4 regions of the Shewanella sp. MM_2022_3 genome follow, and region 4 is predicted to be linked to each of the others. Evidence: predicted binding sites of a transcription regulator. Region 4 holds the regulator's gene; each other region holds the start of a gene.
The links. The regulator LexA, encoded in region 4, represses DNA repair genes until DNA is damaged. The targets are predictions, from matches to a motif close to TACTGTATNNNNATACAGTA.
Positions count from the first base shown of each region.

Region 1: the regulator LexA is predicted to act here: its motif matches at 6,252-6,271, upstream of dinB (DNA polymerase IV).
Region 2: the regulator LexA is predicted to act here: its motif matches at 5,038-5,057, upstream of recG (ATP-dependent DNA helicase RecG).
Region 3: the regulator LexA is predicted to act here: its motif matches at 2,119-2,138, upstream of dinG (ATP-dependent DNA helicase DinG).

Region 1 covers NZ_JAKZGV010000038.1:21,236-29,267, reverse strand. Annotated here, with positions in the region: gene MMG82_RS16200 (leucyl aminopeptidase family protein) at 1-995, opposite strand, end outside; gene MMG82_RS16195 (aminoacyl-histidine dipeptidase) at 1,214-2,674, shown strand; gene MMG82_RS16190 (cache domain-containing protein) at 2,859-3,413, shown strand; gene MMG82_RS16185 (methyl-accepting chemotaxis protein) at 3,477-5,123, shown strand; gene dinB (DNA polymerase IV) at 5,154-6,227, opposite strand; gene MMG82_RS16175 (methyl-accepting chemotaxis protein) at 6,402-8,032, opposite strand, start outside.
Region 2 covers NZ_JAKZGV010000005.1:48,184-56,215, reverse strand. Annotated here, with positions in the region: gene MMG82_RS04720 (lysophospholipid acyltransferase family protein) at 1-777, opposite strand, end outside; gene MMG82_RS04715 (beta-ketoacyl synthase chain length factor) at 770-1,510, opposite strand; gene MMG82_RS04710 (DUF3014 domain-containing protein) at 1,877-2,770, opposite strand; gene recG (ATP-dependent DNA helicase RecG) at 2,946-5,021, opposite strand; gene MMG82_RS04700 (ABC transporter substrate-binding protein) at 5,377-6,435, shown strand; gene MMG82_RS04695 (GGDEF domain-containing protein) at 6,449-8,032, shown strand, end outside.
Region 3 covers NZ_JAKZGV010000012.1:57,055-65,086, reverse strand. Annotated here, with positions in the region: gene MMG82_RS09330 (DNA polymerase II) at 1-2,021, opposite strand, end outside; gene dinG (ATP-dependent DNA helicase DinG) at 2,162-4,234, shown strand; gene MMG82_RS09320 (TSUP family transporter) at 4,244-5,017, shown strand; gene MMG82_RS09315 (primosomal replication protein) at 5,008-5,676, shown strand; gene MMG82_RS09310 (DUF2057 domain-containing protein) at 5,686-6,378, shown strand; gene MMG82_RS09305 (histone deacetylase) at 6,384-7,286, shown strand; gene MMG82_RS09300 (late competence development ComFB family protein) at 7,320-7,607, shown strand; RNA gene ffs (signal recognition particle sRNA small type) at 7,759-7,856, opposite strand.
Region 4 covers NZ_JAKZGV010000004.1:121,551-129,582, forward strand. Annotated here, with positions in the region: gene MMG82_RS04135 (cytochrome c oxidase subunit 3) at 1-351, opposite strand, end outside; gene MMG82_RS04140 (cytochrome c oxidase assembly protein) at 348-929, opposite strand; gene ctaD (cytochrome c oxidase subunit I) at 931-2,523, opposite strand; gene coxB (cytochrome c oxidase subunit II) at 2,533-4,074, opposite strand; gene MMG82_RS04155 (SulA-like leucine-rich domain-containing protein) at 4,480-4,992, opposite strand; gene lexA (transcriptional repressor LexA) at 4,989-5,609, opposite strand; gene plsB (glycerol-3-phosphate 1-O-acyltransferase PlsB) at 5,895-8,032, shown strand, end outside.

The DNA of each region.
Region 1 (8,032 bases), on a different contig from region 4:
TGGCTGGTGATAATTTCGTCGGTGACAAACGCTTCGCTGCCAATGCTATTACGCACTAAACCCAGTTCGGCAATTACGCGGATCCCTTCAGGCTTGAGCATAGACAAGGTTTTAAATAACCCAGCCACAGCAGAGGCGCCGCCTTTATCGCGGCTCATGCCGGCCATTGCGCCACCGACTTTCAGATCGGCGCCGCCCGTATCGTAGACCACGCCTTTGCCAGCAAATAAGAAGGTACGAGTAATCTCACCTTCGGGCAGATATTCGAGTTTCACCACCCGCGGTTGATGACGGCCAACCGCAAAGGAAGAGCGCGCCACCGCACTTAATAGTGGATAATCTCGCTCGAGAATATCCCTATCTTCCACCACTGCAGTTTTAATAACGCTGCCTTTAAAGGCTTGCAAACAATATTCAGCAAAGGCCTTCGCCGACATACGCTCAGGTTCAGTGCCACATAAATCCCGCGCTAATACGCGGCCTGCTTCTAATGCGTTGAGCAATTGACTCTTTTCAGATGATAACGACAATAAACCTATCGCTTCAAAGGCCGGCGTTAAGCCTGTCGCCTCACGTAACTCTAAGGTTTGCCATAATTCTTGACCACAGGCCAACGCCGCGACTTCGGTCGCAAAACCAAACTTAGGGGTTGCTGAAGGAACAACATAAAGCAGCGGACGCTTAGCACCCGCGTCTTTGGCAATAGCAATCGCAACTCTTGCCGCATCGCCATAAATACGCACATCGGCATAATCATCAGTCACTTGAGTGATGGGCGCTATGATTAAACGGCCACCGGCTAAACCCGGTGCAAATAGTAACGTCGGGCTCTTACCAACCCGCTTATCGACCTTAGCACCGTGCTCGGCCAACAAACTGATCTCATCAATTCCGATAGAAACGAGATCCGGTGTGACCACCACAACCGCATCCCAACCTTCGCCATCAAAAATGGCATTTTCTGCTTGTACATCAATAAAGTTAACTTGAAACATGACCCATCCTTTTTCATTATTGTGCCAGCATTATTCCCGCTATAACGCTTAATTACCAATCAAAAAATCGCTTTGACACTATCGAAAATACAGAGGGTGGCAACTTTCGCTGCCACAAACGCACACGGAGTTATCGAGATGATTAATCGCCCGAGCAGAATGTGTTAGGATTAGCGCAAATTTGCCCCATACCCACAAGACCTGATGAGGGACCTTCTGTGACAGCGCTAAGTCAGTTATACCCACAGCCTTTATGGCAATGGTTCGAACAAATCTGTGCGATTCCCCACCCTTCCAAACATGAACAAGCACTCAGCCAACACATCCAAGCCTGGGCTAAGAGCAAACAACTCGATGTAGTAGAAGATGCCGTCGGCAATTTAATCATTCGCAAACCCGCAACTGCGGGAATGGAAGATCGTAAAGTCGTTGTGATCCAAGCCCATATCGATATGGTGCCGCAAAAAAATGCCGACAAAGTGCATGACTTTACCAAAGATCCTATCGAAGCCTATGTTGACGGTGACTGGGTAAAAGCCAAAGGCACAACCTTAGGCGCCGACAATGGCATTGGTATGGCATCGGCCTTAGCGATTTTAGGCTCAGATGACATCAAGCACGGTCCACTCGAAGTACTGCTCACCATTGACGAAGAAGCCGGTATGACAGGCGCCTTTGGCCTGCAAGCAGGTATGCTTGATGCCGAGATCCTGATCAACACCGACTCAGAGCAAGAAGGTGAGATCTACATGGGCTGCGCTGGCGGTGTCGATGCTCAGATCACTTTGCCTATGGTATGGCAAGCGTCGGAGCAAAGTTATGCATCATTTAGCCTGCATTTATCGGGCTTAAAAGGTGGTCACTCTGGGGTCAACATCCATTTGGGTCGTGGCAACGCCAACAAGATTTTGGCGCGCTTCCTGTTCGAAAATGCCGATGAATTAGCCCTAGAGTTAACCCAATTTACCGGTGGTTCACTGCGTAATGCTATCCCACGCGAAGCCAATATCAGCTTTATGTTACCTGCTGAAAATGTCGATGCACTGAATGAAAAAGTGCGTGCTTTTGAAGCCTTAGTCCGCGCCGAACTGGCCATTGCCGACCCAGATATGCGCTTAGTATTGAGCGAAATCCCAACGCCAAAACGCGTGATGAGCGAAAACAGCCAAAATACCCTTATCGACTTATTGCATGTTTGCCCTAACGGGGTAATGCGCATGAGTGATGAAGTAACTGGCGTAACCGAAACCTCACTCAACGTTGGTGTGATCAGCACTAACGATGAAGAAGTCAGCATTCTTTGCTTAATTCGCTCGCTCATCGATTCTGGCCGTAGCCAAGTTGAAGGCATGCTTACTGCGTTAACCAACTTAGCGGGTGCAGATATTGAACTCAGCGGCGCTTACCCGGGTTGGAAGCCAGACAATACTTCGCCGGTGATGGCAATTGTGCGTGAGACCTATGAGTCAATCTACAATAAAGAACCGGTTATTATGGTGATCCACGCGGGCCTTGAATGTGGTCTGTTTAAAAAGCCCTATCCAGAAATGGACATGGTGTCGATTGGCCCGACCATCCGTTATCCGCACGGCCCAGATGAAATGGTCAATATCGCCACCGTTGGTCAGTACTGGGATCTACTATTAGCCGTGCTAGAGCGCATTCCCGCTAAGGCCTAAGTAAACTCTCCTCAGACTCAACCGCGCATAGTATGCGCGGTTTTTTTATTGTTTTTTCAGATAGAAATAAGGTGTTAATTCCCATCAACAATTTTGATTCTCTACTATAGTTGTTTAGCAACCCCATAAAACTAGTGGCATTTAGCTACATCTTTATAAACTTGCTAGCTTAAGGAAAGAGATCATGAAACTAGGAAAAATTGTTTCTGCCGCCCTATTAGTTTTCATCAGTCACATGAGTTTTGCCGAAGAAGTGCCGCAAGAAGTCATAGATTTAACAAACACCTTAATGCCATTAGGAAGAGAGCCTGTACTTGTTACAGCAGTAAAAGCACAAAATGCTCAGGGAAAAAGTTTAGATTCCATCAAAGAACTCGACCAAAAGTGGATAGCCACTGAAGGTATCGATCCCTTTATGTCATCATTGATGAGTAATGATGCAGCCAAATTCTTAACAACCTTCGAAGCAAGTAAGCCTTATTACCAAGAAATTTTCCTAATGGATAATCAAGGGGCTAACGTCGCTATGACAGCTAAAACCTCTGACTATTGGCAGGGTGATGAAGATAAGTGGCAAAAATCCTTCGCAAATGGAAAAGGGGACAAACATATTGGCCCCGTTAAATTTGATACCAGCTCACAAGCCTATTTAGTGCAAATATCTATCCCTGTTATGGATGGTGACACTGCCATTGGCGCAATAACGATAGGGATTAACCTTGATGAATTTGGCAAGTAAGTACTAACGGCAACATTGATTTTAATACGCTACTCATCCTAGCTGATCTCAAGGAAATCATATATGCGTTGGTATAAGGATCTATCAATAAACCAAAAACTTATCTACCCGAGTCTACTACTTGCTGGGGTCGTTATTTTTGCATCTTTCACAGGGATTGTGGGCCTAAAAGCACTAAAACAAAGTGCAGATAAACTGGCATTAGAATATTTACCTAGCCAATCCCTGCTGCTACAAGCGGATAAAGAGTTATACCAAGCGCAAGTGGCAGAAAGAAGTCTAATGTTTGTTAATGTTGGAACAGACTCCTACAACCAACTTTTGAAGCAACACAACCAAAGTATTGAGCTAGTCAACCAACACTTAACACATTTTGCCAAGGTAACAACAAGCCAGCAGGCTCTAAATCAACTCACAGAGTTAACCCAAACCTTTAATGAATGGCAAAAAATAACCAATGAAATTAGTAATCAACGCACTAACAATGGCCGAAATGGTCGCACCACAGCAATAGATTTAAGCTTTGGTCAAGGTGCAACCCTCTTTGATAAGCTCCATGTACATATCAGTCATCTGACCGATGAGCTAAATAGCCATACAAAGGGTGCCGTAGAACAAGTTGAAGCTGATGCCCTAGAAGGACAAAAACTACAACTTGTCGCCCTTGCAATCAGCATTATTATTTGCGCCATCTATGTCATAGCATTACCTAAATTAATTAGTCGGCCACTCGCTGTTTTATTGGCGAAAATTCATGATATTACCGATGGTGATGGAGACTTAAGAGCAAGGATTAACTTAACCTCCAAGGATGAGCTTGGAGACTTAGCCCGTGCCTTTAATCATTTCCTGGACAATCTGCATAGTATTATTTCGCAGTTTAAAGACTCGACCGCCAGGCTTACGCTATCAGCACAAGGGCTTGCCCACGCCAGCGAAATGGCCAAGCAAACCTTAAGGACACAGGAAGAAACGACTCGGAAAGTGGCTGATGCAAGCGACCATATTGCAGCCTCTGTGCAAGAGGTTTCAAGCAGCGCTAACCATGCAGCAGAGGCGGCTAAACAGGCTGACAACTTTACCGCCACAGGCCAAGAAAAAGTACAAAACACCATAGCTGTTATCCGACAACTCGCCCAAGATGTTAGCCAAGCAGAAAACCAAATTAACAAGCTAGAGCTCGAAGGGCAGCACATAGGAAAAGTACTTGAAGTGATTCAAGCTATCGCCGAACAAACCAATTTACTTGCCCTAAATGCTGCTATTGAAGCCGCTCGTGCAGGAGAACAAGGCCGAGGTTTTGCCGTCGTGGCCGATGAAGTGCGCTCTCTCGCCTCCAAAACCCATCAATCAACGGAGGAAATAAAACTGATGATAGCGAATGTCCAAAATGGCACTCAAAGTGCCGTTGCAGCTATCAATATCGGTAATCAAAAAGCGATTGCTAGTGTGGAAGCCGCCAGCAATGCTGGAGAAGCTTTGGCTCATATTGCGGAAATGGTGAGCGAAATCAGCGAAATGAATAATCAAATCGCGCTTGCCGCGAAAGCACAGTCAATAATGGAAAACGAAAGCCATCACAATATTCAGCATATTGCAGAGCAATCAGAAGAGAGTCGACATACAACAGACGAAATCCATGCTGCAAGTATCCAACTTTCAACCATGGCCAATGAACTAACAGCCTTAGTCAGCCGCTTTAAGTTATAGCGATTGATAACGTGTAAGGGATGAGATTGATTAAATTGATAACGCGAGTTGGGTTTGCAATGGATCAACCTTCGCAATCGGTGATTTATCAGTAAGTCCCACAGCCACGCCGAGTAGCCGAATCCCCCTCCCTTCTTGCCTTGTCATTGCCTGGGATAATAATTCGTAAAACATCATCACAGACACATCATTACTGCGATGTTCAATGGTTGTTTGTTTAAAGTCACTGAATTTAAGCTTCACCACCTGCTTATGGATTTGTCGATCCTTGGCACTACGACTTAGGCGAGTTGATAACTCTTGTATTAATCCAGGCATCACTTGCTGGCACTGCTCGAGGGTATAAATATCCTGCGCCAACGTAGTTTCAACGCCGACAGATTTACGCTCGCGACTCACTGATAACCCACGCTCATCAATCCCATGGGATCTTTCAATTAATACGGCACCAAATTTGCCAAAACGAGTAATAAGGTCTTGTTTTGGATAAGTTTGTATATCTCCGCAAGTATTTAACCCCAAAGAGGAAAGTTTTTCTGCGGTGACTTTCCCCACACCGGGGATCTTGCGTAGGGATAAGGTTTTAATGAACTCAGGAACCTTGTCGGGCGAAATAACATACAAACCATTAGGTTTATTTAAGTCAGAGGCCACCTTGGCGAGGAATTTAACAGGAGCAACGCCAGCCGAAGCAGTAAGCCCTGTTTCGGCCAAAATATCATGGCGAATCGCTTCAGCAATCAGAGTTGCAGAGCCCTTAAACAGCTTGCAATCGCTAACATCTAAGTAGGCTTCATCGAGGGAGAGGGGTTCAATCAATTCAGTGTATCGAGAGAAGATAGCGCGAATTTGTTGCGATATATCCTTATAGACCTGCATTCGACCGGGGACAAGAATTAAGTCTGGGCACAGTTTAAGCGCATAAGCCGTTGCCATAGCGGAGCGCACACCAAATCGGCGCGCTTCGTAATTACAGGTGCTGATAACCCCTCGCCGCTCACGGCTCCCACCAACGGCTAACGGTTTACCACGGTATTCGGGAAAGTCTCGCATTTCCACCGCAGCAAAGTAGCAATCCATATCAACATGAATGATTTTTCGCACTAAAGGTTCCTCCAACACCCAAAATACTGTATATAAAAACAGTGATCAAGTATCTAGGACATATTTACGCAGTCGCGAAGTTCACCTATCGACTCAAGCATCCTTATCCAAGTATAACATTCCCAAAAAAACCAAAGGAGCGCTAAGGCTCCTTTGGTTTTAAAACAACAGCATTTAAATTTTAAATTGACCAATATTACGTGTCAGTTCTCGAGTTGCTTGCTCAAATCCTTGTAGACTTTGGGAGAGATCTTGGCTTGACAATAGGGATTGATCGGATAAACCACGCACGCTCACCACGTTTTGCGCCACTTCATCGGCAACCACTGCCTGCTGGCCTATCGCCACAGTAATTTCCACCGTTTGCTGCTGGATAGACGTAATCGCACTGGCGATGTCGCTGAGGGCTTGCTCGACTTGCGTGGTTAAGTCTTGCCCTACTCTTGCCTGCTCAACCCCTGATTCCATCACTTGTTCAGCCTGAAGCGCACTTTGTTGCAGAGTTTGGATAATGCCTTGAATATTGGCGGTAGAATCTTGGGTACGCAAAGCCAGCGTGCGCACTTCGTCAGCAACAACGGCGAAGCCTCGACCTTGATCACCCGCCCGCGCCGCCTCGATGGCCGCGTTCAATGCCAGCAAGTTAGTTTGGTCGGCAATATTGCGGATCACGCTCAAGACTTCACCAATTTGCTCTGAGCTGCTTCGTAGCCGCTTAATCACATTAGCCGCTTCGATGACTTGAACCGATAATGCCTTCATCCCTTCGGTCGCACGGGACACAATTTGCGTACCGTCAAGGGCCTGAGTCTGTGCCTTTTCGGCAAAATCATTTGCACGTTGAGCACTTATCGCCATTTCTTGGCTCGTCTGCGCCATTTGAGTTGCTGCCGTCGCGACAGAATCGATTTGTTGTTTTTGCGATGACACCGACGAGACAGCTAAATCACACACTTGGCGCGCATCCATCACTCCAGTGCCGACCTCTTGGGTTAAGCTACGGGTATGCAGCAACATTTGCTGAACCTTTTCAGCAAAACGATTGAAAGCATCACCCAGTTTACCTAGCTCATCTTCCCGTTCCATTAAAATGCGTTGGGATAAGTCACTGTCACCCTCGGCAATGTCTTCCATCGCATCGAGTAACTTGCTGAGCTGGCGTCTAAAGGGTAATAACATCAACCAAACAGTAATCCCCACTAACAGCATGATCCCTAATGCAACAAAACAGGCATTCCAAAAGGCTTTGGTAACAGGCGCTTCAATTACTTCATGGGGCAACATAAAGGCTAAATGCCACTTTTGCTTAGGATAATCCCCGCCTACAGTCACAAAGGTCACTCGCTGTGATACGCCATTAAAAGTAACTTCGGCAAACCCCTGAGGCTCGCGCTGCATTTGTTGCATTAATGCTGTAAAACCGGAGGTATCTTTAAATTGGCTATCAATTTGATTGGCAAGTGAGCCGGGAGGGAATTTATCCGAGAATCCTGGGAAATACACAAGCTTACCTTCATCCGTCATCAGGAAGGCTTGGCCATAGTTGCGGTATTTAATCGGTGCTAATAGGTTTTTACCAATGGTATCGATCAGAATATCCATACCACCAATGCCAATAAGTTCGCCATTAGCACTATAGACTGGGGTTTTAACCGTTGCAGAAATAGAACCATCGTTGGCATCGACCGCAGGATCGCCCACAAACAGGCCATGTTGATCAATCGCCTCCTGCCACCAAGGACGCTTATTGGTGTAATAATCAGGATCGCCATCGAAACGGCCATTAAGGTCAAAATACTCAAAGG
Region 2 (8,032 bases), on a different contig from region 4:
CATTTTCGCATGCTCACCCAAAGGGGCTTGATAGGCTTGGTGAGGAATTGGATTGCCGATTTCGACGGCCATTCCCATGGTTTGCCTTGGGATCTCATACCAAGGCTGTTCCTTTGTCAAACCTCGTACATTGGTGCGCAAAACCACAGGTAAAATATCGGCTTGGGTACGAATGGCAATATTGGCGGCGCCCCGGGCAAACTCATTGATTATTGAGCCAAATACTGTGCGCGTACCTTCAGGGAAGATAATTAAATTAGTGCCTCTGGCGAGCACTTCGCTGCAATCTTCGAGCATCAACTCTGCGCCGCGATTCGGGATATAACCTGCGCAGGAAACCACACCACGTAAAAACGGATTACGCCAAAGGCCTTGTTTAACGATACAACCCGCATTGGGCATGAGACTGATCAACACCACCACATCGACGAGACTCGGGTGATTGGCTATGACGATCACCCCTTTGGCGCTATGTAACTGCTCGGCATTGTGGGTGCTAACGTTGATCACCCCAGCCCACGTCAACATAGCGACAAAGCCTTTAAACATAGTGTGCACGGCTTTTTGCACGCGGATAATCCTCGCCTCAGGTGTGCCGGGCCAAAAACGCAGTAAAGGCAATATAGTGAGCGAACTTAACAGTCCACCTAAACCAAAGGCAATATAGCAACTGACGCCACCGAGCCAACGGGGAATATAGTTGATTCCCGTGCGGCGTTTTTCGGGCAGCGTATAAGCGACATTGAACTGTGCACCCTGTGGAGCGGGATTAGCCATGCTCTACGCTCCAGTGCCAATGGGATAAACAGCCAGCAATGTTTTGTGAGGTCGCTAGAGCATGGATCAACATGCCGTAGGACAGCGCAGGAGTAACTTGTTGCTGTGCTTGAGTCAGTTGGCTTAGCGTGAGCTTTACGGACGAGCGATGACAAGCGGGCGCGAGGGTAAAACCTAAGGCTAAGGGGAGTTCATACTCTTGGGTAAACTCATCGTATACCGGCGGCACAGGATCATCGCCAAAGATCAGTAATAACGGCTCTGCTGATTGATGTAGCTGGGCGAAAGCTTCCACCATGGCTTGGGAAAGGGTTTCAGTGCCTGCGGCAATTGAGGTAGAAGGGGCGGTGTTATTGTGTAAAATGCCAAAAATACCACTGCCAGTGTTATGCACGGATTGACTAAAACCTAAGGGAGAAAGCGGTTGCTTAGCGATAATATCTTCGAGCAAGCCAATAGTGCGATGCAGTTCGCCGTGGCGGGAAGCAAATATCGAACGGCAGTTTGGTGGCGTATCACATTGAAAACTGACATCTAGCATCATTTTTGTTAAACGGCTAAAGCGTCTACGCTGCATGGCTGGCACTTGGGGAAGTGCCGGAGATATGCTGTCAGTGGGTGAAGCCTCTTTGGTCGTTTCAGCCGAGTGCTTGCACCAAGTTTGCCAGTCATCATGCTGCTGATAGTTTGGAGCCCACGCCCCCCAAGAGAGGATGCTGAATCTGAGTTGCACTACTTTGCCTCGACACTATTTAAAGCTGTCTTAGTTATCCCTAACTAAGCGAAAACATTAATGAATTGACTGGCTTATCGCTATTTGCTCGTTGGATGAACGAACACAATTCCCCCATTTATTGAACGGCACATTCTACACTAAGTCCTTAGTTTTAATGAAGTCATTTGCATATGCAAGGTTAATAAAATGCAATGAGATTTTGCTTTGTCACTGTTGGCTAACATAGTTTTCAGAACGGGATAAAGACAGGGAGTGTAGACTAAGTGGCTTAACCTCAGTTGAACAGGCTCTGATATCAATAGTAAACAGACGCTCGAGGCGCCTGTTTATTATTAATAATGCCACTATTGATTGAATATCAATCTATTGTGCGAGTTGGCTTTCCATTTTACGCAGTGCAGTTTTCACTTTACGAGTGTTCTCTGGTCCCATACGAACAAGCAGTTTTTGGGCACTGGGTAAGGCTTCCAAATTGGGATCAACGAAGCGATAGTTGACGCTAATTGAACTCAGCTCAATGGGCTCTTCAATAATTGGCGCTGCGAGCATTACCTTAATTGCTTGTAGCATTCTGTCATTGAACTTGGCGTTGCTATAACCCAGTTCAGCGAAGGCTTCATCAAATAGCGGCGTGAGTTGCTTGTAGGTGTGCATTAAGCTTTGCTCATCCATATTGGCAATGACGGTCGCGTAGGCATCATATCTGTGGTAACTCTCTGGATTTAAATACACTTTGTTAGTGATTTCCGCCACGATAAAGAGTTTTTCAGGGCCCTTAATTGGGCTGACTTTGCGGGTCAATTCGCCCTGCGCCAAGTTATCCACGAAGACTACAAACTGACGGATCAAATCTTGTGTGACTAAGGATGAACCTACGACATTATTGCTGATAAGTGCCAGTGCTTTTTGATGCACAAAAGCATCACTCTCAGGCAAGTTTGGCACCGTTTCTACGGGCGCTTGAGGCTCAACGGTAGTGGTTGAGTCAGTTTCCGTCGTGGTCGTTTGTGGTGTTACGTTTTCCACTGGAGTGGTTTCAGGCTCCGGGTTTGTTTCCAGAGTAAGCGGTTCTGACGATGGTGGCTCTGGTAGTACTATCGGTGCATTAGGAATGAGTTTGGGTGAGTCATCTTTACTATAGTAGTAATAACCTGCCGCAGAGAGCAGGATGACGAGCACAATCGCAATCAATGCAAAGCGATTGCTGCTAGACGAGGTCTCTTGAGGTGTAATTCTATCATCTTGATTAACTTGCATTTTACATCCTTCGCTTCAGTGTCAAGGTAATGTGGTGAATATCATGCAGCTAACATTAAAGTGCAAGTGCCGCCTTTTAGGTTGCAAGTTCATTTTGCAAGTTTACACGCGCTTGTCCATAGCGGTTAGCTGAACAGGTTGAATTTATTTTACCTTGAAGGGGTTAGCTTAAGGTTTACGCTTGGACATATTGTTGCCTATGCCCAAGCCAACGATGAATAATGGCATCAACCGCATCGGGTGCTTGCGACATCACATGATTCGCAAGCTTTTGGATATGTGGTATAAGCGCTTGATCTCTAACTAAATCAGCTATCTTAAGTTCGGCTAGCCCTGTCTGTTTAGTGCCTAACACTTCACCGGGACCACGTATCTCTAGGTCTTTCTGTGCGATAACAAAACCATCATTACTCTGCCGTAGGACATTCAACCGCTGACTTGCGGTTTGACTCAGTGGCGCCTTGTAGAGTAACACACAATGACTGGCTACGGCACCGCGCCCTACTCGTCCTCGCAGTTGATGCAACTGTGCAAGTCCCAATCGTTCGGGGTTTTCGATTATCATCAGGCTAGAGTTAGGGACATCGACGCCGACCTCAATTACTGTGGTTGCCACCAATAAGTTGATGGTTCCCGCTTTAAAGTCCGTCATAATTTGTTGCTTTTCAGCACTTTTCATCCTGCCGTGTACTAAACCTATGGTCAGCTCCGGCAGTGCTTGGCGCAATTCTTCAGCGGTATCTTCGGCGGCCTGGCACTCGAGGACTTCGGACTCTTCAATCAAGGTACAGACCCAATAGGCTTGGCGTTTGTCCGTGATCACGCTGTTGCGGACGCGCTCGAGTACTTCATTACGGCGCGAATCGGGTATGGCGACTGTGGTGACGGGTGTGCGCCCTGGGGGTAACTCATCGATAATCGAGGTGTCGAGATCGGCGTAGGCTGTCATGGCTAACGTCCGTGGGATCGGGGTTGCCGTCATAATCAACTGATGGGGATGAAACCCTTGATTGATACCTTTTTCCCTGAGTCCCATCCGCTGGTGGACACCAAATCGGTGCTGCTCGTCGATGATAATTAAAGCGAGCCTATGGAAGATAACCTGTTGCTGAAAAATGGCGTGGGTGCCGATCACCATTTGTGCCGCGCCAGATTCAATATCCGCTAAAGATTGCGCCCGAGCTTTACCTTTAAGCTTACCCGCAAGCCAACCGACTTTTAATCCTAGTGGTTCAAACCACGCGGCAAAGTTAGCTGCATGCTGCTCGGCGAGTAATTCGGTGGGCGCCATCATGGCCACTTGATAGCCGTTTTCAATCGCTTGAAGGGCGGCGAGGGCGGCGACTAAGGTTTTGCCTGAGCCGACATCCCCTTGCACTAAGCGCATCATGGGGTGCGGTTGTGCTAAATCTTTACCTATCTCGGCAACGACACGTTGCTGCGCGCCTGTGGGTTTAAAGGGCAGTGAGGCGAGAAAAGGCTTTAGTAATTGCCCCGTGGCATGCATGGTCACGGCGGCGTCGAGGTTACTGCGTTGTCTTAGGCGTAGCATACTCAGGTTGTGGGCGAGTAATTCTTCCTGCACCAGTCGCTGCTGCGCGGGGTGTTGACCAAGCTCTAAATCAAATTGTGAAATCCCCGCATGGGGGCGATGCAGGGTTTGCAGCGCCTGTTTTAGGCTCATGTTGTTTGGCTGCAAATGGGCGGGTAATAACTCGGTCAAGCCGCCATCTTCTAATAATTCAAGTGCCTGTTCGGTGAGCTTAATCCAACTCGCCTGTTTTAAGCCCTCGGTGGTGGGATAAATCGGCGTAAGTGTATCGCTTAGGTGAATATCCTCACCCGGATAGACGATTTTATATTCGGGGTGCACGATTTCCGCTTGATGACTTCCGCGACGAATTTCGCCATAGGCACGGATCATTAATCCATTTTGCATCGCATTGCGCTGCGCCATTGAAAAGTTAAAAAAGCGTAGGCTCATGCTGCCAGTATCGTCACGCACATTGCAGACGAGCATGCGTTTACGGCCTTGAAGGATTTGAGTCGACTGGATTTCGGCCTCAATGGTGCCGTAATTTCCGGGCATGAGTGCGGCGATGGGATAGATTTGAGTGCGGTCTTCGTAGCGCAGGGGCAAGTGAAACAGCAGATCTTGTACTGTTGTGATGCCGAGTTTGGCGAGTTTTTCCGCGACTCTTTTGGCGACGCCCTTGAGTTCGGTGATCGGAACAAGATCCAATTGCTGCAAGTCGTTAGCACTCAATCACTGTTAATTTATACATATACTAACAGAGAATAAACGTAAGGCAATCTTGGGGGATAGACTGTGGTTAAGTGCGCTATGTAAAGAGGCTGAATGAGCAATATTGGAATTAAAAATAGCCTCTTATCTTATACGTCGAGTTATCTTATTAATATTAAATGAATATTCTATAATTTCGAGCCTAAAACAGGAGCAAAAATTAATATTCTTTATTATAAAGTACACTTTTTGTTATTTTGTGGTTTAATCGAAGTGTTGGTTGCCATTGAGTTGTTTTGGTAATTATGCGGTAACAAGGTTGTGAATCGATAATAATAAAGTGACCTCTGTGATGGATCACATGCGGGGAAACACGGTCGAGGAGTACTCGCCTTTGCATCTATTATGTTTACGTTGTTTATGGATAGGCATACTGTGTTTTGCTTTGCCTGCGTGGGCTAAATTGGATGTGGTTTTTTTTAATCCAGGCGCGGTTACGGATAGCTTTTGGGGTGATGTCGATAAATTAATGCAGGTGGCTTCATCAAAGCTTGATATTAATTTGCAAATCATACATTCAGATCGCAATCACTTTAAAATGATTGCTCAATTAGAAACGTTACTAAAATCTCAGCCATCACTTCCTACTCATATTATTTTAGTGAATGAGAAGCAGTCTGCGATAAAAATGTTGCAGATGCTTTATCAATATCCCATATATGTTCAATTGATTTTAAATGATATTTCTGTCGCCGAGCGAGAACACTTATTGGCAGATCCACATTGGCAAACTTATTTATTACCAGCGCTTATCCCAGATAACTATGCTATTGGTGCTGATACCGCTAAAAATTTGCTAAGTCGTTTAGAAAATAAAAAGGCTAAGGTTTTATTAATCTCGGGCGATAAATCTACGCCCGCATCAGTGTTAAGAACTCAAGGCGCTAATGATTATTTCTTTATGCAACCCAATGTTATTGTTACTCAAACGGTATATGGTCAATGGCGTGAAGATATTGCTTATGATCAAACATTAACCTTGCTCAGCCGTTATCCGGATTTAACCTTAATCTGGACGGCGAACGATAAAATGGCTATCGGAGTGGTAAAAGCACTCCGCGAAAAGGGCCTTGAACCTGGACGTGATGTACTGGTCAGTTCGATTAATACTTCCCCTGAGATTTTGTCGCTCTGCCAAGAACGTAAAGTGAGTGCTCTGGGAGGTGGGCATTTTTTAGCGGGTGCTTTAGGGTTAATTCAGCTCAAACAATACCAAGAGACCCAACGTTATTCCTCCTATGAGGATATAGAACTCTTTAGGGTACTTAATCCCGATTCAGCTTTTTATCAGAAGTTAGTTGCAAGGGATTGGGCTGGGATTTTTAAGACACAAATAGTGGATAAGTTATCACAACAGTAATTAATAGGTATTCATGAAGCATCGTAATCATTCCATCAGTCATAGAATGACGCTCACTATTATTGGGGTGAGCTCATTTTTTGCTGTCCTGACCATGCTGGTGCAGTTAGTGTGGAATTATCAAGAAAGCATTGATAATACAACTGCCGATATTCGTGAATATTCCGAATCGATCTTACCCACTATTGCTAAGTCACTTTGGGATGTGGACCATGGTCTGTTATCTGATTTGCTTTCAGGCTTGGGCATGATGCCGATGGTGTCGAGTGTCAATTTAGAGAGTATCGATGGCGTAGCCATGCAGTTGGGCAAGGCGATTCACGCTAAGGATTCCCGACAAACTCTGTTTCGTTACCCAATTATGTATCAGGAACAACAGATTGGTATGCTGACTGTCGGGCTGGATACGGACAAACTCTATTACGAATTATGGCAACAATTGATCATTATTGTCTTAGGCAATGGGCTTAAAACCTTACTGATGATTTATCTTATCCTTACGCTGGTGCGTTTATTGGTGACCAATCGTTTATCGGAATTGGAGCGGTTTGCTAACCAGATAAATCTGAATGCATTACCTAAGTTAACCGTACCCGATAGTGTGGTGAGAAATCCTGATGAAATTGGTCATGTTGCTCAATCGCTTCAGGCTATGTATCAAAGAATTCGTAACGATCTTGCGGTTAATAAACGCCAAAAGCGTGCATTGCAGCAACAGCAAAGTCAGTTAGCACGTTTAGTTGATGAGCGGACTCAAGCGCTCAATTGGCAGTCCCAAGCTAGCCAACTGTTAGCTGAAATATCATTGCAATTTTTAACAGTGGAGACCCTTAACTTAGACAACAACCTTACTGAGGTTTGCCGTAAAATCGGGCGATTATTTGATGTCGAAAGGGTAAGCCTAATAGAGTTTAACCAACGACAGGTAAACTACCGTTGCGTTTGGTCTAGTGAACCTAATGTATCTGAAATTATTAGCATTTCTGCGGATATTGTTACTTTGCTGGCACAAAAATTTGAGCAGGAATCGACATTAGTTATCGAGAATGTCGACTCATTGAAGCAAACATCGCCTGAAGAATACGGGTTACTTCGAGGTATTGGTATTTGCTCTATTGCCGCATTTGCCATGAAAAATGCCGATGAAATTGTCGGGCTATTATCGCTATCAATGGTTTCTCGGCCACTAAATTGGACTAAACAAAAAAAAGTGATGTTGACTCAGTTTTCCGCAGCGCTGAACGAGTTATTGCTGCGTGAAGAAAAAGAGCGACAGATGCTTAACTTACAGCAAGCACTGGTAACGGTGAATACGCAACTCAGAGTCATGGCTGAAACCGATGAATTAACTGGGCTGAGCAATCGACGCCCCTTTACACAAACACTCGACACATTACTCCATGGCAACACAGCAGTCGGTGTGTTGATGTTGGATATTGATTATTTTAAGAGTTACAACGACAACTACGGGCATATTGAAGGCGATGCTGTACTTAGGCGAGTGGCTCAGGATTTAAAAGGCTGTGAAATTTTACCACCCAATGCGCTGCTAGCGCGCATTGGTGGCGAAGAGTTTGCAGTTGTTTTAGCGAAAATC
Region 3 (8,032 bases), on a different contig from region 4:
GCTAAGGGGCTCCAATCACTTCGTACCTGCTCCATCCCCTTAAAAGTGATTTCCAGCCCTCCATTCCTGTTGCGCCAAGCACCGACATAACGCTTCTTACTCCCCTCCTCCGATCCCCTCAAGGTCGGCATAAAAAACTGTTCGTAATGGCGCTCAAACTGTAGCTCAAGGAAGCTTTCTAACTGAAACTCCTTTACGATTTTACTCTGCCATTGTTGATTGATTTGCGCGGCAATCTGCTTACCTAAGGCATTAATATCACTGAGATCAGGCTCAGAGCCCAAATAGACAAAGGTGGAATCCGTGTCCCCATAAATAACTTGATAACCCATTTCCTCTATCCAAGCGCGAGTCTGTTTCATTATTTGATGACCGCGCATGGTGATGGAGCTTGCCAGTTTCGCATCATGGAAAACACAGCCTTGGGAGCCTAAAACCCCATAGAGCGAATTCATAATGATTTTAATTGCTTGCGATAAAGGCGCATTTGCCTCCCGCTTGGCTTTTTCGCGTTGTTCTGAGAGATTTTGGATAAGTTTAGGCAGGATCGGTTGATGCCGACTAAAACGAGCCCCTAAAAAACCGGGAACGATTTCAGACTCGTCCAAAATATGTTCCTCGTTATCCAGACCTTCAATGAGCCCTTTCGGATCAATTAAAAAAGTACGAATTATCGATGGATAAAGACTTTTAAAGTCAAACACTAAAATATGTTGATAAAAACCAGGGACTGAATCCATTACATAACCGCCAGGGCTTTCAATCCCTTGACTTGCCGGCTCTGCGGGCGCGACGAAACCCGCTCTATGTAAATGCGGTAGATACAAATGGTTGAATGCGGCGACCGAGGCGCCTACCCGCCCCAGTTCTAATCCCGTTAACTCGGCGCGAGCGAGGGCAAAATCCCACAACTGAGTATGCTCAAAAATATCCCACACTAAGCGACTATCAGTCAGATTATAGTGAGCAAGCCCTTGTTTATTTTCGGCAAATAGCGCATCAATCTCTTGCGCTCGATTTTCTACATCATGAATCGCTTTGCCTTCGCCCAGCATCGCTTGGGCGACAAACTCCAAGGAGAAGCGCTCGAATTGATAAAAGGCCGCCTTTAACCAATCGATACCATCGAGCACCACTCGCCCAGGCAAACTTAAGGTTTCTGGCCGAAATTTATTCTCCACCTTCCACTCAAGGAGCGCGCCACCTCGACCGATACGCAGCGGGATCCGGTGCAGTAAAGCACGCCGATATAACAGGGCCAGATCAAAGGTCACTACTGACCAACCAATAATCACATCGGGATCAAACTCAGTAAACCAAGCGATGAGATGATGAATAAGCGCCGCTTCATCGTTCACCCATTCAATGTAGATTGCAGCATCAGGTTGCGGCTCACCCACCATAATGACTTTTTCATAGGGCTGAGATTGCGCACCGCGCCCATAAAGGGCCACAGAATAGAGTAATCCGTCAAAGCTGCATTCAAAATCAAGCGAGATTGAACGCAATTTTATTTCCGCCTGCGGCACAACCGCTTTTGCACGTATTGCGCTAAACACAGGCAACTGCCCATCTATGCCAGCGTTGCTGACATAATGCCCTAAAAATACCACATCGAGTGCCACAAAACGTTCGATTAAAAAGCGCTGCTCTGGACGGATATCCGACTCAAATAAGGGAATACCCGCATCTGTCGCTATCCGCTGTAAGTGACGAAACACACTGCTCGACTGGGCATAAATCGCCGCCACGGATTGTTTTTTAAAACTTTTAAGCATAAGCGGCACAAAGCGTAGCGCCAGCCCCGGCGTTTGTAACTGTAATGCAGCCATATCGCTTTGATGGCAAAAACAAATGTACTCAGAGCCAGGTAACTCCACCAGCACAGGGCCAGAAACAGTGGCGAGATAATACTGCAACACGAGCGTTGAACCGCGTGTAATAGCATGGCGCGTCAGGACGCGTCCCTGTACACTCACGGGCGCAGCCGTGTCATGTGTCAGACTCTCGGGTGGATTCAACTGCGGTTTCACTCTAAGGCTCTCGCTGCTTATTGATTCTCGGGATACAGAATAAAATTGCCATAAAATGGCAGAAAAGTTTCTTAGGCTATGCAATCACTGTTATTATGTACAGCATTAATTCGATAAAGTAGTGCCGCATGTTACCTGACAACGTAAAAAACCAGATCCGCGCTATCTATAAAGATATTGCCGCCGCTTTGCCTAATTTTAGGCCGCGCCGCGAGCAAAATTTTATGGTGGCAGAAATCTCTAAGACCTTGGCTGGCGACTATGACAAAGATAGACGCATCATAGTGGTCGAAGCGGGTACGGGGATTGGTAAATCATTGTCTTATATTTTGGGCACGATACCGCTTGCGCTTGCGAGTAAGAAAAAAGTCTGTATCGCCACAGCAACCGTTGCGCTGCAGGAGCAGTTGCTGCACAAAGACTTACCGTTTTTTCTTGAACAATCAGGGTTAAACTTTCGCTTTGGTCTGGTCAAAGGGCGTCAGCGCTATGTCTGTTTATCCAAGCTTGCAATGTTAATCGGCGATGATAACAGTACCCAAATGGCCATGTGGCAAACAAAGCCTGATAACAGCCAAATAGCCATGTTGCAGGAGCTGCTCAGCGACTTTAATGAAGGCCGCTGGAACGGTGAAATCGATACGCTATCGACACCGATACCGGACCATCTCTGGCAACAAATCGCCTGCGATAAACACAGTTGTCATCGGCAACTCGCCAGCCATCGTAATTGCCCGTTTCACAAGGCCCGTGAGGATGTGGATACTTGGGATGTACTGATCGCCAACCACAGCTTACTTTTTGCCGACTTAGAGCTAGGCGGCGGGGTGATTTTGCCCGATCCCGAAGAGGTATTTTACGTCATTGACGAAGCTCACCACTTACCAATTGTCGCACGGGACTTTTCTAGCGCACAGGCAACGCTTAGAGGCGCCGCCGACTGGCTTGAAAAAGTCGGTAAGACCAGCGCCAAGTTACAAAATCAGATAAAGAGCAACAATATCATCGCCCCAGCGCAGGCGATGCAGGATCATATTGGCGACTTAATCGCTCAGCTCAATCAAGTCGCCCACTATTGTGATACCCAGACCAAGCAGTTTGCTAATCCTGAGAGTCGCTATCGGTTCGAACACGGCAAATTACCCGATGCGTTAAAAATCCCTGCCGAGAATCTCGCAACCACCTCCAATCTTGCTCTCAAGCAATTTAATAAGATGCAATTATTGCTCGCAGAAGCGATAAAAGATGGCGATATTCCTAAGCACCAGGCTGAAGCGCTACAGGCCGAAATGGGCTTTATGTTGCAGCGACTCGAAAACCTGCAAAAGCTCTGGAAAATGATGGCCAAGGAAGATTCCACTAAAGGTGCCCCAATGGCCCGTTGGATCGAGTTAATTACAGGCAAACAGGTCGATTATCTGTTTAGCGCCTCACCAATTGAAGTCGGTTTTATGCTCGAATCGATGCTGTGGCAAAAGGCAGCTGGCGTCGTGCTATGTAGCGCTACGCTGCGGGCGCTGAATAACTTTGACCATTTTGCCCATCAGGTAGGGTTATCATTAAAGGACGGCAGCCGTTATCTTGCTCTGCAATCCCCTTTCGATTATCCGAATAATGCCACGCTCTACTTACCTAAGATGAAAACCGAGCCGACGGATGATGCCTATACTGCTGAACTTGCCGAACAAATTATCGAGCTAATTGAAGGTGAAATGGCTACCTTAGTGCTGTTTGCCTCTTACTGGCAAATGGAAAAAGTGGCCGAATTGCTCGAGGGCAAACTCACACAGGAAATCCTGATCCAAGGTAATGCACCACGCCAGCAATTGCTTGAGACCCACAAAGCTAAATGTGACAAAGGTGAGCCAAGCATCTTATTTGGCACAGGCAGTTTTTCTGAAGGCTTGGACTTACCAGGAGATTACCTCACCAACCTCATCGTCACTAAGCTACCCTTTGCTGTGCCAACATCACCCGTTGAGCAAGCCCATGCTGAATATGTGAAAATAAAGGGTGGAAATCCGTTTCTGCAGCTCACCATTCCTGATGCATCGCGAAAGCTTATCCAAAGTTGTGGTAGATTACTGCGTAAAGAGCAAGATTATGGTCGAGTCACTATCCTAGATAGACGGTTAGTGACGAAGCGTTACGGCAAATCCTTGCTAGACGCACTCCCACCTTTTAGACGAGTCATTGAGTAGGATTAAGATTTGGAGTTGTTACTCGAGCCCAGTAACTGGGCCCTGTTGGCTGTCATTGGCTTAATTGCAGGTTTTATCGATGCCGTGGTCGGTGGTGGCGGCCTGCTCTCCATCCCAGCCCTACTCACCCTAGGGATTCCACCCCACACCGCCTTAGGTACCAATAAATTTGCTGCCAGTTTTGGCTCCTCGATGGCGGCTTGGACCTATTATCGCCAACATCTGCTCAAACCCAACTTTTGGTATATGGCGTTTATCGCCACCTTTATTGGCGCGGTTTTTGGCAGTGTATTAGTTTATTTGTTAAACGCGCAGTGGCTTGAAAAAGCCTTACCACTGCTCATTATTGGCATTGCAATTTACAGTTTGCTGAGCCCTAATGCCATCTCGGATACCGATTGTCAGACGCCGACAAAAGCCCAATCCAAGCTCAAGCAAAGCCTGCAAGGTTTATTACTAGGCATCTACGATGGTTTTGCTGGTCCCGGCATTGGCGCCTTTTGGACAGTGAGTTCAGGTTCATTATATAAATTACCTCTTTTGCATAGTTGCGCGCTCGCTAGAGCCATGACTTTTACCAGCAATTTGACGGCGCTGGCGATCTTTGGCTTTCTTGGGCAAGTCCATTGGCAAATTGGCCTGTGGATGGGGTTATGTATGATGCTCGGCTCCTTTATCGGCGCTCGCTGTGCGATAAAATTTGGTATGCCTTTTATTCGGCCTTTGTTTATATTAATTGTCCTGTCAATTGCCGCTAATCTGGCGTGGAGCGCATGGTTTTGAACACTTCGCAGCTAATCAGCACGTTGAAAAATCAGCTAAAAACATTAGAGCAAGAAGTACTGCAACACGACAGTCATCTTGCGCCGAGCCAACGCAAACTCCTACTAGATATTGAACGCTTTAATCAATCGCTGTTTATTCAAAATGGCGCCCAGTTGATGCCCTGTATTGAACAAATTCGAAGTAGTATCGGTCAGTTAGAGAAGCAAATCGCCCTAAAACTCGCGCCGCAAACCATCGCCTTAAGCTGTGAACGTATTCAAGACCGTTTTACTGCGGTTAAACGGGCGCTACTGACGACCTCAATCGATATAAAGTCTAAAAATCAACAACGTGCCAGTAAGCGCGCACGTTTTGCCCAACAACAAAACCAATCGCATCAAGCCAGCGGGTTTGCTTGGATCGCCAGCAATGTGTTACAAAATAGCCACGAAATCTATGCCGAACTGAATAAGCATCTGAATTGGGCGAAAAAATTTGAACAAAAAATTGCAGAAATGGAGTCAAAACTTGAAAACTGTCATAGTGCTGACAAAATCCGTTTGCAAAATGACATCCTTTTGATGCATCGTCGTTTGGGAAAATGCAGGCAAGCCATCAGTTATATCGAAGATCGCATTCAAGCATTCGAACGTCCGCATCAGAGCCATAATCGTTAAGGAGCAACAATGAAATCACTTTTGCCAATCAGCAGCCTGCTAATGCTACTCGGCTCTGCCTCAGCCTTTGCCGCAGATCTGAATATCCCTATGTCCTTCGAATACCTTGCCCTCGATGGCAAAAAAGTCGAGTCCAGCGTATTCAACCATAAAAGCAGCTTAGAGTTGGCGCCCGGCACCCACAAAATCGCCATTCGCTACCACGAAATGGTGGAAGACGATTTTAGTGACAGCCAAACCTTTGTTAAGTCATCTCCTTTTATTGTGACCTTAGAGGTTGATGGCGATCATCAATACTATTTACAAGCCGCTGAAGGCAAAGTCGTTAAAAAGCCTAAAGTGTTTGCCCAAAATCCCCAAGTCGTGTTAACCCGCTCCGACAAAGGTCAGGTTAATTACCAAGTGGCAAACACCGATATTGAAGAAGAAGGCTTTGTCTCTCGTCTCTTTAGCGGTAACCAAGCGGTAGATGTGTCAGGCACAGCAGCCGCAGTAACAGGCGCAGCAGGCACAGCAGCGGTGGTTGCCGCGCCAGCACCCACTTCGGCGCAGGCAGCAGTTAAGGCAACCTCATTAACCGCTCCGGTTGATACTTCTAAAGCGGCTGGCGCAAATCCACAGCAGATGTTGCAATACTGGTGGTTACAAGCCGATGAGAAAACACGTAAAGAGTTTATGAGCTGGGCTATTTCACAACTCTAATCCAGATGATCCCATTGGTTTATCACGCCAGCTACTCCAAGCTGGCGTTACCCGCCCATCACCGCTTTCCCACAACCAAATACGCACGTCTTTATCAGTATCTGCTCGATAATCAACTGGCTGTTGCGGATCAATTTCATACTCCCTCGCCGATGACGGCTGAAGATGTAATGCAGGTGCATCAGCAAGATTATGTCGAACAATTTATTCAAGGTACCTTAGCCAACACGGCCTTAAGACGCATCGGCTTTCCATGGAGTCAAGCCTTGGTCGAGCGAACCTTGCATTCAGTGTCAGGAACGAGTTTGACCGCAAGCTTGGCGCTACAAACGGGTATAGCCCTTCACTTAACCGGCGGCTATCACCATGCTCATTATGACTTTGGCAGTGGTTACTGTATTTTCAATGACTTGATTATCGCCGCCCGCAGACTTATCGCCGAGCAGCAACTGCATAAGGTATTGATTTTTGATTGTGACGTGCACCAAGGAGACGGCACAGCTACCCTCAGCCATAGGCATCAAGGCATTATCAGTTGTTCCATCCACTGCAAAGAGAATTTCCCCAGCCGTAAACAGCAGTCACACTATGATATTGAACTAACGAAAGGTGCTGATGATAGCGCCTATCAGGAAACCGTCGAACAGACTCTCGAGCTGCTTATTCGGCTCCATCAACCAGATTTAATCCTGTATGACGCTGGTGTTGATATTCATCAGGACGATGATTTAGGCCATTTACAGATCAGCCAACAAGGGCTCTATCAACGTGATATTACTGTGCTCTCCATGGCAAAAGCGGCAAATATTCCTGTTGCTGCGGTAATTGGCGGCGGCTACAGCCGAGACGAACTACAATTAAGCCAAAGACATAGCCAACTTTTTATTGCAGCCAACCATTTGTGGTAGCAAACTCAATAAAAATCATCATGGAGCACAGCGATGCAACTCGAAATCCGCAACTATTACGAAGTTCTCTTAATGGAAATGTTATCCGATGAAGGCCTGATGGATGAATTGCCGGAGGATTATTTAGCCGATCTCTGCTGTGTGACACTCAATCAACTGCCCGTGCGTTATATCCGCCATTTAGTCGACACTTATTTCTTTGAAGATTATGATGAATTGCAGGAACTTAAACGCGAAATACAGGCTGCACTCGAAAAATCGCGAGCCTTTTTAAAACAGAATTTACAAAAAAGAATGCAGCAGGAAGAAGCCAACAGCTAAGTCATACGGTATAGGGCATCGCGACATCGATTTGCAACAAGGTTTTACGAGTAAATTCTGCAGTGTTGCTAAATGCTAAGCTGAGCAGTTATTGCTAATCGCTGAGTTAAAGATAAAGAAGATAGGAAAATGATGGGGAGATTTGGAGGTTCCCCTAGAGCCGACACCCCGGCACACGAGTCGCTTGCTGCGGTTGCTCCCTTCCGGGCCTGGCCGAGTTCACAAGTTATCATTGCGGGGGGACCCTAGGGTCACCATAACTTCAAGTGGATCACCAAAAGGATCATCACCGAACGACGCGGATTATCCCCTATGACCTTTATGGGATCAAGTGCTAATCCGCCCGTTTGATAAATATCCGGTTTAACTGGACAATCTATAGGCAAACCTAAGTATTGAAAATGATAAAAGCCTGCAAAGCAGGC
Region 4 (8,032 bases):
GAGCCAAGGTACTGCGACCATGCGGGCGTAAAATAAGGCGCCGAAGAAGGCGGCAAAGAACATCACCTCGGAGAAGATAAACCAGCTCATGCCTTGGCGAAACGATCTGTCCATTTGATGGGAGTAAAGGCCCGTCATCGATTCCTGAATAACGGTTCTAAACCAGCCTATCAGCATAAACAGGATGACGGCTATGCCTGCTAGTAGAATATAGCCGCCACCGGAAGCGCCAGATTTGAGTTGATGAACAAAATGTCCCGCCCCAAAGGCGATTAAAAACAAGCCGATAGCACCAACAATCGGCCAAGCACTCTGGGCGGGGACGTAGTAAGTCTCATGTTTAGTGGTCATTTTGCAGCTCCTTGCTCTATGGCAGACGCTAACTGCTTGTCGGTAATGTCGTAGAGGGTGTAAGAGAGGGTTAAGGTGTGGATAGACTCGGGTAATTGAGGATCCACGAAGAAGATCAACGGCAGCTCGGCGCGACTCGCGGCGGCTAAGTGTTGTTGGTTAAAGCAAAAACATTCGGTTTTATTGAAATAAGCTGCGCCTTGGCCGGGCGAAATAGAAGGAATCGCCTGGCCCACGATTGCTCTATTCGAGACATTTTGCGCCAGAAATGCCGTGTGGATGAGTTCTCCCGGATGCACTTCGAGCCGTTTCGTTTGTGGCTCAAATTTCCACGGCATGCCCGTCTGCACCTGCGAGATAAACTCCACCGTTACCACCCGGTTCTTATCCACAGTGATCGCCTGATAACTGCTGGGAGTATTAGAGGTTTTTCCATTAATACCCAGTTTTTCGCACAGCACATCGTAGAGCGGCACTAAGGCGAACCCAAAGCCAAACATCGCAAGGCAGCCCAGCACCAACAGGCTAATGAGCTTACGGTTGGACTTGATGTTTTGCTGATGGGGTTGGCCTTGCATGTTATTTCACCTCGGGTGGCGTGGTGAAAGAGTGATAGGGCGCTGGGCTTGGTAGGGTCCACTCTAAGCCTTCGCTGCCTTCCCAAGGTTTGGCGGGCGCCTTTTCGCCGCCCCGAATGCACTTAATTACCAGCACGAGGAAAATCAGCTGAGATAGCCCAAACGCAAAACCCCCAATCGACACGATTTGATTTACATCGGCAAATTGAATCGAGTAATCGGGAATTCGCCTTGGCATACCCGCAAGACCTAAGAAATGCATCGGGAAAAATAACACATTGACCGAAATCACCGAACACCAAAAATGCCACTGGCCGAGCTTTTCGCTGTACATATACCCGGTCCATTTTGGTAGCCAGTAATAGGCCGCTGCCATGATGGAGAAAATCGCACCCGTGACCAACACGTAGTGGAAGTGAGCCACCACAAAGTAAGTATCGTGGTATTGGAAGTCGGCTGGCGTGATGGCGAGCATCAGGCCAGAGAAGCCGCCAATAGTGAACAGAATAATAAAGGCCACCGCGAACAACATTGGGGTTTCAAAACTCAGTGAGCCGCGCCACATGGTCGCTACCCAGTTAAACACTTTTACCCCTGTCGGCACGGCAATCAGCATAGTGCAGTACATAAAAAACAGCTCGGCAAACACAGGCATACCGGTGGTGAACATATGGTGCGCCCACACGAGGAAGGACAAAATCGCAATACTCGCCGTGGCATACACCATGGATGCATAGCCGAATAATGGTTTACGGCTGAAAGCAGGAACTATGGCAGAGATAATGCCGAAGGAAGGCAAAATCATGATGTAGACTTCGGGGTGACCGAAGAACCAGAAGATATGCTGGAACATCACAGGATCGCCGCCGCCTGCCGCCTCGAAGAAGCTAGTACCGAAAAACTTATCGGTTAACACCATAGTGACGGCACCAGCGAGTACGGGCATAACGGCGATCAGCAAGAAGGCGGTAATCAGCCAGGTCCATACGAACAGTGGTAACTTCATCCACGTCATGCCGGGAGCGCGCAGGTTGACTATGGTTACGATCACGTTGATGGCACCCATGATCGAACTTATCCCCATGATATGGATCGAGAATACAAATAATGCTGTGCTGTCGGGGCTATAAGTGGTCGAGAGTGGTGCGTAGAAGGTCCAACCAAAGTTAGGGCCGCCGCCTTCCATAAACAATGAACTCAACAATATTGCAAAGGCGAAGGGCAGGATCCAAAAACTCCAGTTGTTCATACGTGGAAGCGCCATATCAGGCGCACCAATCATCATCGGGATCAGCCAGTTAGCTAGTCCGGTAAAGGCTGGCATCACTGCGCCGAATACCATGATTAGCCCATGCACTGTGGTCATTTGGTTGAAGAAGTTAGGCTCAACGAGTTGTAATCCGGGCTGAAAGAGTTCGGCGCGGATCACCATGGCCATCGCACCACCGGTTAAAAACATTATGAAACTAAACCATAGGTACAGGGTGCCAATGTCCTTGTGGTTAGTGGTGAGTAACCAGCGCATGATGCCTTTAGGTGCACCGTGATGGTGTTCATCATGGGCGGCAATTTGATCTTGAGTCAGTGTGCTCATCTTAATCCCCTACTGTCCATGGCGTGCAATATCAGCGGGTTGCACTGTATCGCCGGTATTGTTGCCCCACGCATTGCGCTCATAGGTAATGATGGCAGCAAGTTGTTGTGGTGTGAGTTGGTTGCCAAATGCCTGCATCGCCGTGCCCGGTTTACCGTGCATCACTATATCGATGTGATTGGCGACTGGGCCTGTTGCAATAACGCTACCAGCAAGGGCGGGGAAGGCGGGAGGCATACCTGCACCCGTTAGCTGGTGGCAGGCGGCGCAAACTGTGGCATAGGTCTTTTCTCCTTCGGCCATCAGTTCATCATGGCTAAGCGTGGGAAGACTCGCGGGGTCGACACTGGCGATGGGCTCTGTCGCCGCTTTGGGCGCATCGGTGGTTGAGGGGGGCGGAGTCGTTGTTACTGGTTCGCTATTGGTGCCACCGGATTTATGGGCATCAACGTCTTTGGCTTGCACCGCATCCCCAGTGTTATTGCCCCACGCATTACGCTCATAGGTAATCACTGCGGCAATTTCTTGGGGCGTTAATTGTTTACTGAAGGCTTGCATGGCCGTACCCGTTTTACCATTGAGCACGATTTCAAGATGACCGCTCAGTGGCCCAGTAGCGATGGGGCTGCCTTTGAGATGTGGGAATACGCCTTTGAGACCTTCGCCATTAGGTTGATGGCAGGCTGCGCAGTGACCAAGGTAAACTTGCTCACCTTGAGTCATCAGCTCTTCTTTACTCAGTGTTTGTGATAAGGCGGCTTGTGCGGCTTGCGCTGCGGCATTGGCAGCTTGTTTTTGTTCTGCAACCCAAGCATCGAACTCGGCTTCGGGCAGTGCCTGAACCACTATCGGCATAAATCCATGATCTTTGCCGCAAAGTTCGGCACATTGACCACGGTAAATGCCGGGTTTATCGATACGGGTCCACGCCTCGTTGATAAACCCTGGGTTAGCATCTTTTTTCACTGCAAAATCTGGTACCCACCATGAATGGATAACATCTTCAGAAGTCATCAGAAAGCGGATTTTTCTATTTACAGGCAGGACAAGGGGCTTATCGACCTCGAGTAAGTAGTGCTCTCCCTTGGCCTCACTACCTTCGATTTGAGGTCTTGGTGTGGCGAGAATACTGTAAAACTCAATATCTTGATCGAAATAGCTGTAATGCCACTTCCATTGCGATCCTGTGACTTTTACCGTGAGATCGGCATTGCTGGGGTCTTCCATGGCAATCAGAGTTTTAGTTGCCGGAATCGCCATTAAGATCAGAATGATAAAGGGAATTATCGTCCAAGCGATCTCAACTTTTGTACTCTCATGGAAGTGTGACGCGACCGCGCCCTTGGATTTTCTGTGGTTGATCATGGCATAAATCATAACGCCAAAAACCACTAAGCCTATCGCGCAGCAGATATACAGAATCGTCATGTGCAGGTGGTATACCTTGCCACTGATTTCTGTTACGCCAGGCGTCATATTGAACCGCATGTCTGCTGCGGCCAACGGTGGGGCGAATAGCACCACGAGTAAACAATACAACCATTGCTTCACAAGACTTCTCCTCTGCTAATTGCAAATAGCAACTACAAAGAAGAGCAACACAGTAAGTCTCAACTCTATGCAAACTCTTCAGTTCCCAAAAAAGTGTTTCTGACTTCAACGTGCGTTGGCGGCTTACTTATGATCAAGTATTGTTACTGCTGGTATTAGCCACACTGGCACATACTGCTGAATAAACCCATTATTCTCAATTTTTGTGGGCGAGCGATATTCGAAAATAACGCGATATTTCTGCCTAAACAGGCGATATATCATGTGCGCCTAAATCAAACATACTTGCTGTTTAAAAATTGATCAAGATCACTTCTTTTTCTAATTGTCTGAAAAATTGCCAAAAAAAAGCCTCACATTCACAGGTGAGGCGGCTTTCAAGGCTAAATACGGTGTGAAAAATTTTTAATGAACAGAGCTGAAAAATGCGGGTTGAGTAAATTTAGCCGATTGTGTGAGATTGATGCTAGAAGGTTGGTCATTCGTTGAACCTTCAAGCACGATACCCATTGCACGTGCGCTCTTTGCTACAATTTGTAGGCGACGATTATCGCGAGTATCTAGGGCGTTAATCCAAGTAATCACTGCGCTAGATGTGCCACTGGTTAAGGCTTTTTCCATCGCCCAAAGGGTTTCGACCTCATCTTTTGCGTGAACCAATAGTACGCGATCCATACGCACACCTGCGTTTGCTAATAGCTGCTTGTAGCCAATACTAGGTGGGTTGATGAGCACTATCCATCTTCCCTGTTGGCTCAGTTGGGCAAGTTGTTTGCTCAGCTGTGTCAGCTCTTGGCGCCCTTGGCTCTGAGTTGGCATAGTGACTATTGATGTATGCTGCCAGTCGGTCTCTGTATCTCGAACCGTATCGAGCCATAAACCGGGGTGACGCGGGGCATTACCTAATAGTTTGTTCATAGCCAATCTCCATTGCGGATCACCCCTACGGCGAGCCCTTCAATTGTTAGACTTTGGAAACTCAAATCGACTTTAATCGGTGAATAGTCTTCATTCTCGGCATGTAGGTAGACTAAATTACCTTTTTTTTCAAAGCGTTTTACGGTTACATCATCATCAACGCGAGCAACAACAACTTGTCCATTGCGCGCTTGTTGTACTTTATGAACGGCAAGCAGGTCACCCTCAAGGATGCCGATATTCTTCATACTGTCGCCTTTTACGCGCAGCAGGAAATCGGCAGCAGGGTGGAACATGCTGGGGTCGACTTGGTAATACTGTTCGACATGCTCTTGGGCGAGAATAGGTTCACCCGCTGCCACTTGGCCAATCAGTGGCAAGCCTGTTTCGCGGTTATCTTCTTCCTCTACAGGGAGACGGATCCCGCGGGAAGTACCAGGCATGATCTCGATGCAGCCTTTTTTCGCCAATGCCTTAAGGTGTTCTTCTGCGGCATTTGCACTTTTAAAACCCAAACGGGTGGCAATTTCGGCCCGAGTGGGTGGCATGCCAGTCTCGGCAATATTACGTTTAATCAGCTCTAAAATTTCGGCTTGGCGTGGCGTCAACGGTCTCATGGTATTTCCTGTTTTTCTATACAGTTACTGTTATTATATACAGTATTATTGGTAGTGCAAGTATTAACCACTTTTAACTTGGTCAGCTAGATCTGCAAATAACCATAATCGTCATCTATGGGGTGAATGCCATTTGCACGGTATCAATAAATGGTGTTGCCTAAAGTGCGTTACTAAGTCATTAAAATCAGCCGCTGAATCCTGCATCTTTAGGTTGTTTGGGTATATTCTCTAGAATCTGGTATTCTATGGGGCTAATGAACGTACTTACATTGCATAAGAATAATGCCTAAACAAGACTCTCTTTGGTTGAAATCATTACGTTGGATCCAAAAGCACTTAGTGCACACTATTGTTGTGCCACAGGATCCCTTTGCCGATCTGAATCTGGATGCCTCCAGACCGCTTGCTTATGTAATGAAAACAGAATCCCTGAGTGATATTGCTGCGTTAAGCGAGATCACCACGAAACTTGGTTTGCCAAGCCCTTACGAGCCGCTGGTGGTGAATGGCGTTGTGGCGCCACGGGTGGTATGCCTTGAAGGTCGTAAGCCCTTATTTGGTGAACGCGCCAGCAATGAGCCATTCCTCGAATGTTTTATGCGTTTGTTGGCCGTCCATAAGGAAAAGCCAGAGTTAGATATACAGCTGGTGCCTGTGAGTCTGTATTGGGGTCGTACTCCGGGTAAAGAAGACGACACCATGAAGGCGGCAGTGCTTGAGCGCGAGAACCCTACTTGGTTACGTAAGTGCTTGATGATCCTATTTTTGGGCCGTCATAACTTTGTGCAATTTTCTAATGCGGTATCGCTGCGTTACATGGCCGACGAACATGGTACCGATATGGGCATTGCCCATAAATTGGCTCGAGTAGCGAGAGTACATTTCCGCCGCCAACGTAAGGTGATGACGGGGCCTGTGTTGCCTAATCGTCAGGCGTTATTCCATTCCTTGCTGAAATCTGAATCCTTACGCAAGGCGATTCAGGAAGAAGCCGCGAGCAAGAAGATTTCTGAAACCCAAGCGCGTGAAACGGCAATTGAATATCTTGATGAAATTGCGGCGAATTATTCCGATAGTCTCGTACGTATTGCCGAGCGCTTTTTAACGTGGTTATGGAACAAGCTCTACAGCGGTATTAACATCAAAGGTGCCGAGCATATTCGGCAGTTACACCACGATGGTCATGAGATTGTGTATGTGCCCTGCCATCGCAGCCATATGGATTACCTGCTGTTATCTTACATTCTGTATTACCAAGGTATGGTGCCACCGCATATTGCTGCGGGTATCAACCTAAACTTCTGGCCTGCGGGGCCGCTGTTCCGCCGTGGCGGGGCTTTCTTTATTCGCCGTAGTTTTAACGGCAACAAACTCTATACGGCAGTGTTCCGTGAGTACCTCGATCAGCTGTTTGCTAAGGGATATTCGGTTGAGTATTTCTCTGAAGGTGGCCGTTCTCGTACCGGTCGTCTATTGGCGCCTAAAACGGGCATGATCGCTATGACGATCAACAGTGTGCTGCGTGGTATCGAACGCCCAGTCACCTTAGTGCCTGTGTATTTAGGCTACGATCACGTGATGGAAGTGGCGACCTATCACAAAGAGCTAAGCGGTAAGAAAAAACAGAAAGAATCTGTATGGCAAGTCTTTGGTGCTATTCGTAAATTAGGTAATTTTGGCCAAGGTTATGTCAACTTTGGTGAGCCGATTACATTGCAAAATTTCTTGAATGAAACGGCACCTAACTGGCGCAGTGAAGTGGCTGATGATCCTGAGCAAAAACCGACTTGGTTAACCCCAGCGGTGAACGTGTTAGCAAATCGGGTGATGACGCGGATTAACGACGCCGCTGCCGCCAGCTCTATTACCTTGACCAGTTTAGTGTTGTTGGCGTCGGAGCAAAATGCCTTAGAGCGTTGTTTGCTCGAGCGTCAGTTAGATTTATACCTGACCCTGCTTAAGCGTGTGCCTTACACGTCGTTTACGTCGGTTGCCGAAGGTGATGGTAAGCACTTAGTACAACAAGGATTAGAGCTGAACAAGTTCTCCATCAACGCCGATCCTTTGGGTGAGATAGTGTCAATTGATGAAAAACAAGCGACGTCAATGACATACTATCGCAATAATATCATTCACTTATTTATTATTCCGTCATTAATTGCCAGCTGTTTAATCAATAATAAACAGATTTCAAGAGCGCAAATCCTTGGGATAGTGAACGACTTTTATCCGTTATTGAAGGCGGAGTTGTTTATGGGGATCAAAGATCTCCCAAGCTACGTGAATCAAGTGCTCGAGCTGTTTATTGAGCAAGGTCTAGTGCAGGAAAGCGATATGTTGTCGGTTGTGACCGAGCACACCAGCCAAATGTTATTGTTGGCTGGCAGCGTTAGTGAGACCTTGCAACGCTATGCCATTAT